One region of the Paenibacillus sp. JT22N7 genome, then DNA from elsewhere that is predicted to be linked to it. Evidence: riboswitches for the same ligand, from Rfam matches in the RefSeq annotation. Region 1 holds a riboswitch; each other region holds the start of a gene.

Region 1 (3,111 bases):
TAACAGATTTTCCGGATAATTCAAGTTTTTACAAGCAAGTATGGTTTTTCTAACCAAGGATGGCGGTTCATTGTAGGTAGCGATCGTAACATCCACAGAATAAAGGTTGTCAGGTAATGGCGCAGGCTTTCTTTCAGTGGGTTTTAGCAGAAGAATGTGGAATAAAACGGATTGAAAAATAGAAATGATTTCAAAAAATAGTAACAACGATCCAAAAATTAATGACCAGCCAGATGGGAGTGTTTGTACAAGTCTCCATACTAGATACACGATCATGATAGCAATGGATAGCGTTGTTAATATGTACCTAGCTTTTGTTTTCAAATAACCCCAATCCTTTGCGCTCTATTTATTCGCCATAATTCCATTCCTTTTCTGACTAATCTACAACATGGATTGACTATACTGTCTAATTTCGCTGTCGATATTTGTTAAATCGGCCGGAAATATGATATTTTTGGCGGCTAAGGCTCAAATTCAAAGTTATCTTATCACAATCCTTGCCCCTTTAAAAGTTAATTTTTCTTCTTAACATTGTAATCTTATTGGCAAAAGTGTAGAAAAAAAGCGAAAAAACTCTAATTTTACGCGGTTTACGCGAAATTAGAGTTTTCTCAGAATACCTATTTAGTATTATATCAGCCAGTGTTTGATAGAGTTGAGACCAGGACTTGACGACTAGCCCCGTCTAATCTTTTAAAGCGTTTTTTGCAGCGTTTGGTAAGCGCTCAGGCTATCAGCCGACGAATCGATATGCCAGTCCAGCTCTTTGTTCTCGTTGAACCAGATCAAGCCTTTAATTTGGCTGTACGCTGGCGATTGCACTTGATTCATCGCATCAATAACCCATTCGTTTTTGCTGCCGCCGCTTTCTGTTGTGCCAGTTTCAGCGATAATGATCGGCTTGCTCGAAATGCTTGTCAGCGCTTGGTACGAAGCGTAGAATACGTCGTTAAAGCTTCTCCACGAGCTCCACGATTCTTTCGTTCCAAAGTTGTAGCCATCGATCGAAAGCAGGTCTACGTAAGCATCGCCTGGGTACATAGCTGTAAACGATGCGTTTTTGCCAACATTTTCAGCGTTTACGTTGTACATGAATTTCACATTCGTTGCGCCTTGCTCTCTGAAAATCGTAACGACACGTTGGAATGCCGCTTTGTAAGTCTCGTTTGTGTTAACTGTGCTGTCGCCAACGCCCCAGCCGTACCAGTTGCCATTGCCTTCGTGGAAAATGCGAAGCCAAATTTCAGGGTTTTTGTTAGCTGCTTGCCAGTTAACCAGTTGTTTTGCCGTTTGTTTCAGGTAAGCGTCTACTACGCCTCTATTAATATCAGCAGTCGAATATTCTTTGTAATTTTTATTTTTAAACTCAAGGGTAAGTAGGTTAATCGAACCATTATTATTTACATAGTCCATAAAGCCCTTCCATTCATTAATCCCTTGGTTCGAGTTGACAAAAGTATGTACAACATCTTGGTGTCCACCGATTAGTTGCTCGTAGGCAGCGATGTTGTTCAAGCTTTGGTTCGGCCAAGTGCCGATCCATGCTCCGTTGTAAAAGTTGGTTTGCGCGCTAGCAGGGAGTGCCCAGAGTAATGTCGAAGCGAGCATAAGGAGTGTAAGAGCGAATTTTGTAGTTTTCATAGTAAGTTCCTCCCCCGAGCGAATGATGGTCGTGGTCCGAAGAACACGCCGCACCTTCATCAGGCAAAGGAGGCTATGTCGGGCTTCGGCAGCTGGCGAGCATATCCTGTTTAAGGATGAAGCCCCTATAGCTTTGCGCACATCAGGTTTCCCTGAGTTTGCCTTTTCGTGTAAGCAATAAAAAAAAGATAGTCCCTGCTCCCGAAAGAACAAAGTCTACCTTGATTAATAAAGGAAGAATCGATGTTGAATTCGGTAGCTGGCGAGCATATTCCGTTAGGAATGAAGCCCCTGTAGCTTTGCGCACATCAGGTTTCCCTGAGTTTGCCTTTTCGTTAAACGATCTAGGTATAAAGTACGAGCTAAAGTAATATGGTGCTATTGTACACCTTAAGCGCAAATTTCGTCAATTTATTTTTTCATAAATTTATACAACGAAAAAATATCCATTAAAGTAGCAAATCGCATACACAATATGAAGCAGGAAAAACATCATGAAATAAAACATTTGCAGCGCCTTATTATTTTTCAGCACATCCGCAAAATAAATGTAGAAGGGGAACGCAACCATGACATAACGTGGAATGCTCTGCAAAAATTCGGCGCTGGCGAACGGAATGAGCATAAGCAGCAATCCATAGGCAAAAAACAGCCATTCATGAGCATTACGGCGAATATCTTTCCAGCGCATAATAAGAAAGGCAGCAAAAATGACGAGGACGGCATTCGCGATAATAAAGGCAAGCAGGCCATTTTCCCAGCCGCCATTTCCTGAGAAATAAGGCTTTTGGATAAAATGAATATAGTTCGAGAACGGAGCAACCGTCTTGCGATACCAGTTGATGCTTTGCTCGGTAATCGGAGCCAGCAAATCGCCAGTAAGCCATTTCATGTACAACAGATAACCGGCTAGCGGCAGCGCCGAAATGATTGCATAGCCTAAATACTTCGTGTCCTTCCACTTGAAACGGTACAGCCTGTGTTCGATCAACAGCGTACCCACAACGAAAAACAAGTTGACGAAGCCCAAATTGCGCGTCACAGCGGACAAGCCCCCGAACAGAAACGCGAGAAAATATCGTTTTTGCATCGCATAATAGACGGTCATTAGCGACAGCATGAGGAACAGGCTCTCTGTATAAGGCACGGCATAGAAGATGGCGGTCGGAAAAATGAGCAGCAGCAGCACCGCGACTTGGGCGTGCTCCTGTTTCAGTCCTCTTTTTAAACAAATGCCATAAAAATAAAAAAGTGATACGAGCAAAAACAAATTCGATAAAACCGATCCCACGACTGTCGCATCGTATTTAGAAATAGACTCCACCAAAAAGACTAACAAAGGGTATAAAGGGAAAAACACCCAATTTGCACTAGGATGCGATTCGTTGATGTTATACGTATCATAGCCATTTTCGGCAATTCCCAAGTACCATACGCTGTCAAATTTCCTTAGATCCTCGAAGCTCG
Region 2 (3,111 bases), on a different contig from region 1:
CAGTTTCATCAGCATATTTATGAGACGCAGCCTCATGTGAACTCGATTATTATTACGCATCCGCCTAATATTATGGCGTTTGCGGTGACAGAGGAGCTGCTGGATTCGCGGACGATTCCGGAAAGCTATATTTTGCTGCGGAATATTCCTAAGCTTCCTTATGGGGATTTGTATACGAAGCCGCAGGAGGCGGCGCAGCTTTTTCAGGAGAACACGCCCATCGTCATTGCCGAAAATGACTGCGTCATCGTCACCGGGCAAAGCCTGCTGAACGCCTTCGACCGCCTGGAGGTCGCCGAATACAGCGCGAAAGCGACCATTTCAGCGAAAAACATTGGAGCTATTGTGCATATGGAGCAGTCGAGGATTGCGGAGCTGGAGCAGGCTTTTGGGTTGAAGTAGTAGGCCATATTGCCTAAATTAATAGTAATGTGAGTTTTAAAAAGTGAACTTAAATATGAAATGATAGGTCCAGCCCGTGGTTTAGCGGGTTGGGCATTTTTTTGTTGATCATACGACTAATAATTTGCAAGGAGATAAATAGGAAGATTTTTAATAGTTCAAATAGGATTAACTTCCTGTTGTATGATCTAGAATTTACTAAATATAAGGAGTCCACTGTTAATGAGGAATGACATGCCAAATAAAAATATTTATTTTCATGACTTATGTAGTATAAAATTTCAAATATCCAACCGATATACTAAGTACAAAGAACTATTAGATCAATTGAACTGAAAGGTAGACTCGTTCGAAAGGCGGGGGAGTAAAGTCGAGGGTCTTCGTGGAGACTACTAGAAATGTAGGTTTAAGAATCAACAAGCCCATTGAAATTGATAAAGGCAAACCTGATCGAAAGACAGGGACGCAAAGCCGCGGGTCTTCACGGAAAACCATAATTATGGTTGCCGTATGACAGCCGGGCCGCCAAAAGTAAATGGGCTTTTTTTATGCAAATATAAGAATTTATAAGTTTCATCCTTATAAACGGCTTATATTTCATACGCTAAACGGTAGCTTTGCCGCCAGAGAGCAGCGATAGCCGTTTACGCTTGACGTATAGGAAAGGATATGAATTTTCTCATACTTTCTCTATACGTTTTGCCAAAACGATGGCGTCTAATAGAAAGGACGCCGCCAGACGTTTTTCTTAATAGAGGGGGATATTCAAATGTATTTTAGTCAGATTAAGCAAGGTGTAATAAGAGTATTATGTTTATCTTTAATTATTCAAATGTTCCTTCCTTCCATCTGGAGCAATTCCACGGAGGCTGCCGCGTCATTTCGAGGTGTTAATGTTCAGTTTAAAGCAACTGATGCTTTAGCAGCAGATGGCTATTTGGCCGACCATGGCGATGAGTATGGTCCACACAATGGATACTTCTACGGTTGGAATATGGATCATGCGCAGTCTACGGTTACAGGAAGCACCTACGATGCGCCGCTTCTAAACTCTTCTATTCAAGTGCAAGAAGGCGGTGAATGGGAGATTGAGCTGCCGAATGGCAGGTATAACGTGAAGGTCAGTGTCGGGAACTCTGTATATGAAAGCAATAATACGCTTTATGTAGAGGGCAACACTTTTTGGGAAAATACGGAGCTGCCTGCTGGTGGACAAGTAACTTTTCAGAAGGGGGTTGTCATTGCTGACGGGAAACTGACGCTCAATGCGGGCAGCAGTGGAGATACAACAGCTATTCAATATATCGAAATTAAATCTCTGGAGCCTGTCATCCAAACGATTCCAAAACCGCAAATTGGGAAGCCAGCGGAGCAAAACAAGCTTCAGGGCAATAAAATTATTATTTCCGGCAATCAAAATAATGAGCATAATGCGCTTCCCTTTATCCGGGTAGGCGATTTAAATCCGGAAATTAGCCGCTACATGAATGCAGAAATGGCGTCTTTGGAAAGCAAACTGGCGGCATCCAATCCTTCATTTATTTCCTGTAATAATTGCAGTGCCTCAGGCCTGGAGGCAGCAATTAATAACAGCAGCAGCGATATGGTAGCTGTGACGGTGGGCCATTTAAATTTAGATTCCTCACTGACATTGGGCTCTCCTACGAAACCGGTTTATGTTATCGCAGAGGGCATCAATACGAATAATAAGCTCACCATTACGGTTTATGGAACTTTGGTCGTCAATGGGAGCATGAATGCGAACACTGAGCTGACTATTGATATTAAAAAACCTAACGATTCGACTCGGACAATGGGAGGGAATCTGTGGGTTAAAGGTTCCTTGCACTTGAATAATAATTCTAGTGTCTCGATTGCGGACAATTTCATAGCTGGGAGCCTTACTTATAACAGTGGTCTGCTTAATGTACAAGCAGGAAGAGTCATTGTACCTGGAAGTCTTCATATCAATACAAATGTAACTATGAATATTGATGAGGAAATGGTAGTTGGCAGCTTGGTTTCCAATAATCAGCAGGCCAATATTTCTGTGAAACGTGGAGATTTATTTATTCAAGGCGATATGCATGTCAACAATCACTTGAATATTGAGACCGGAGGCATCGTTGCCATCGGAGGCGGTATTACAGCTAATCAGAAACCGATTATTAACATCGGTGTCGGTACTGAAGGGGAAACGAAGCTGAAATATTTGGCAGCAGGGTTAAAGGCGGAATATTTTACAGAGGAAAATTTGGATGGTGAAAAAACGACGGTGCTGGAGCAGCCCGCTTTGCAAGGCAAGGCTCCTGTATCTTCGACAGGCCTAAATGATGGACGGTTTTCTGTTAGATGGTCTGGACAAATACAGCCTTATTACGCTGAAAATTATACGTTCGAGGCTGATGTTAATGGCGGAGTCAAACTATATGTGAATGGAACTCTAATTATTGATGAGTGGGCAGCGCAAGGAAATAAATTATTTACTGGCTCTATTGCCTTAGAAGCTGGTCAAAAGGTTGACATTCAAATGGAATACGTTAGTCGTAATGGATCGCCTAAAGCCATTTTATCATGGCAAAGCGCTTCAGGAGCGAAAGAGGTTGTACCAGCTAGTCAGCTATCTCCGTTTGCAACTCCTGCCATTCAGACTATTCCATCTGAAAATGCGGTGAAGGTCGGTTGGACTACTGCATTTAATGCAGATGG
Region 3 (3,111 bases), on a different contig from region 1:
TGGAGGGGCAAGCGAGTGCTATTGACTTTTTAAACCATAGCCCTCATAAATAGCTCTCCAATCCAATGGCCGTGCCATTCTTCTTTCTACTTGCTCGAGAGGCTTAAAACCATACTTGGCATATAAAGTCTGAGCATCTTTTGTACCTAGATTAAAGCTTGTTCCTTTTAGTTTGGGGTGCTCCAATATGGTTTCTAATAGCCACTTGCTAAGTCCTATACCTCGAAACTCGGGTATAACAAATACATCCCCTAACCAGGAAAAGCGGACAAGGTCGGTGACAACTCGCGCAAAACCAACTAGCTTCGCTTGTTCCTTAAGCGGATTCCCCTGATAAATGCCGTAGCACAAAATGGAGTGTTCAATGGCTGCTTGTACAAGTTCTTTGTCAATTCCGTTTGCCCAATAAGATTCCTCGTTTAGAAATTTATAAATCGTTTCAATATCCAAATAAGCTTTATTTGTGCTAATTGTAAATCCGTCGCTTCTAGTCCAAAGTTTTTGTTCTTCCAAAGGGCTGCAGTCCTTTCTGAGTATTCCTTTGAATTATCATACTGTTGAAGGAATAAAAATTCAATATTCTATGCGGCCTATTATTTTGTAAGTTTTGCGAGATTAAACAGAGATTTTGTCGAGAAATTGTAGAGTTGCCCTATTTATAATGGAGGAGTAGGTGAAAATGGAGACGGACAAGCTTTACGAGCTTCATTTTCAAAAAAATAGCATGTCCAAAGGAATGGTTGAAGAAGATGATGATAACCGAGAAGCGGCAAATGAATGTCATTCGCCATTTTCGCTATCCTGAGCTGGCTTGCTGTATAAGCGAGGGAGCCCAGCACCTACGACAGCTGAATTTGAATCAAATGACCGATTACACCATCGTTCGTGGCTTTTATACCCATCATAGAGGTCATTTTATTGGCATTACAGCTACTTCTGAGGGGCCTTTGTTTTTTTATGACAAGCAGTATTTTCAGCTTTCGGAAGGGAAATTTATGATTACTCTGGAGCATGATGATAAGCGGAACACGTTTTCTTTTTGGTGGGACGGGGTGGAAATATGCCGCCTGAACTACCAGCGTCAGCTTTATCGGTACAATGAGGGAATCGTAGATGATGGTATTCGTGATTTTTTTGCGTGGCTTTATTTGTCGACAGGACCAAGGAAGTTTTGGAGATTCCAAAAGTTTTACACGGTCAAAAGCAGCTAAACGCTGTTTCGGGTATCGGAATTTTATCAACCGACATAGGATTGATAAAACGCATGATGGAGTTGAAGCGAGATGGGCGCAGAACATTTGAAAGAATTTCAAAGCTTGAAGCACGAAGATGAAATGCGGTATATGCTCCTGCTTAGAGACGTAAAGGGCATGCTTAAAGAGCGGAAGGAAGAGCCTTTTATGAAACGGTTAAAGCGGAGATGGATGAAGAAAAACCAGAAAATACAAGCCTCAGCCTGGAAATAAAAAAGATTTAACGTATTGTTTATTGCAAATAATGGGTATATACTAGAGATAATCATAGTTTAATATAAGGTAGTTTTTCTACCTAACACCACTTACAAAACTTTACACGATAACGGCAAACCTGTCGAAAGGCAGGGACGCAAAGCTAAAGGGCCTTCTCTATTATTAGATGGCAGCCTAGCCACCGAAGGGAGTTTTTTTTATGCGCAAAAGTTTAACGGTTATGATTTTGCTGGCGTTGATTCTGTCCGTGTTCCCTCAAGCAACTGCTCAAGTGGCAGCGGCAGCTGGGACAAGCTGGCTCGACGAATCCAATGTGGATAAAGGAAGCATCGGCATTCGTTATGAGGTCAAGTCAGGCGTAGATACAAGGCTGGTTGTAGCCAAAGACGGCAAAAATTATACGTATGCGCTCCGGACAAACCAGACAGAAGAATGGTTTGCGCTTCAACTGGGCAATGGAGATTATACGATTTCATTATTGGAAAACGTAAGTGGTACAAAAAAATATAGAGCAGTTCATACAGGCAAAGTTACCTTGAATTTGAGTGACAGCAGCCTCGTCTATTTGAACTCCATACAAAATATTGATTGGAGCAGCAACAGCAAAGCGGTTAAGAAAGCATTGGAACTGACTAAGGGAGCAAAGACGGATACCGAGAAGGTAACGGCGGTTTACAATTATATTGTAGCGAATATTTCTTACGATCATCAGCTTGCGGCTAAGGTGACCAACGATTATTTGCCTCAAATCGATCGTACCTTTAGTTCGCAGAAAGATATTTGCTACGGCTACGCTGCATTAATGGCAGGCATGCTTCGCAGCTTGGACATTCCGGCCAAGATGGTGACGGGCAAAGCGTCTGATGTATCAAATTATCACGCTTGGAATGAAGTATATTTGGACGGCAAATGGATCACGATCGATACGACGCTTGATGCTGGCCTGAAGAACAGCAAGAAAGCGGGCAAAATGATTAAAGACAGCTCGCGTTATACGGCTGCTAAAGTTTATTAAACGGAAATAAACACATATAACTCAATAGGTACACACAGAAGCTTCGTCTATCCTTCATCGGATGGACGAAGCTTTTTTGCAGTTATTTAGCTGACGGATAAAGGGGAGGCTTGTAAAGTTTTTGTACAGTTGGGCTGGATATAATTTTCTTATTTGAATACAAGGAGGAAGAGGATGGAAAATGACGTGGTATTTGTAAGGTAATGTTTTTGTACTAGGCATTATCGGTATTCACAACAAGAGAGAAACTAGAGGAGATAGAGAAAAAGAGAGGATTGATGAGATGCCCGCAAGTAGACAGAGAGCGATCAGGCACAAGATTTCCTGGATCATGCTGCTCGTTTTGCTGCTGCAAGCTGCATTACAGCCATTCGCAGCACCGGTACAGGCAGCAGGACCGATTACAGGGCTGACTTTTACAAAGACAGCCAGTGTGAGCACTGTTAATGTAGGAGATACCTTCAAGTATACGATCTTGTATCAGGCAGATGGAGCAACTCATGTCGGTAAGAATGTAACGATTGTTGATACAGTACCGGCACAATTTGAAATTGTAGATGGCTGGGAGGATGGAGGCTGGGATACGAAAAATGGCCAAACTCTAACCGTCAATGCACATCCATTGCC

What was found. Region 1 has a riboswitch for cyclic di-GMP ahead of AC50Y5_RS29130 (glycoside hydrolase family 26 protein). Riboswitches for the same ligand answer to the same signal wherever they lie in the genome.
Region 2: linked by a shared signal. The riboswitch ahead of AC50Y5_RS19095 (fibronectin type III domain-containing protein) and the one ahead of AC50Y5_RS29130 (glycoside hydrolase family 26 protein) in region 1 are both predicted to bind cyclic di-GMP.
Region 3: linked by a shared signal. The riboswitch ahead of AC50Y5_RS26695 (transglutaminase-like domain-containing protein) and the one ahead of AC50Y5_RS29130 (glycoside hydrolase family 26 protein) in region 1 are both predicted to bind cyclic di-GMP.

The regions. Positions count from the first base shown of each region.
Region 1 is NZ_JBXENY010000014.1:35,064-38,174, forward strand. It holds gene AC50Y5_RS29125 (glycosyltransferase) at 1-276, opposite strand, end outside; gene AC50Y5_RS29130 (glycoside hydrolase family 26 protein) at 697-1,644, opposite strand; cyclic di-GMP riboswitch class I at 1,729-1,817, opposite strand; cyclic di-GMP riboswitch class I at 1,896-1,983, opposite strand; gene AC50Y5_RS29135 (mannosyltransferase family protein) at 2,072-3,111, opposite strand, start outside.
Region 2 is NZ_JBXENY010000007.1:31,145-34,255, reverse strand. It holds gene AC50Y5_RS19100 (class II aldolase/adducin family protein) at 1-402, shown strand, start outside; cyclic di-GMP riboswitch class I at 832-932, shown strand; gene AC50Y5_RS19095 (fibronectin type III domain-containing protein) at 1,172-3,111, shown strand, end outside.
Region 3 is NZ_JBXENY010000011.1:201,186-204,296, forward strand. It holds gene AC50Y5_RS26685 (GNAT family N-acetyltransferase) at 19-513, opposite strand; gene AC50Y5_RS26690 (hypothetical protein) at 750-1,211, shown strand; cyclic di-GMP riboswitch class I at 1,571-1,655, shown strand; gene AC50Y5_RS26695 (transglutaminase-like domain-containing protein) at 1,669-2,484, shown strand; gene AC50Y5_RS26700 (SdrD B-like domain-containing protein) at 2,768-3,111, shown strand, end outside.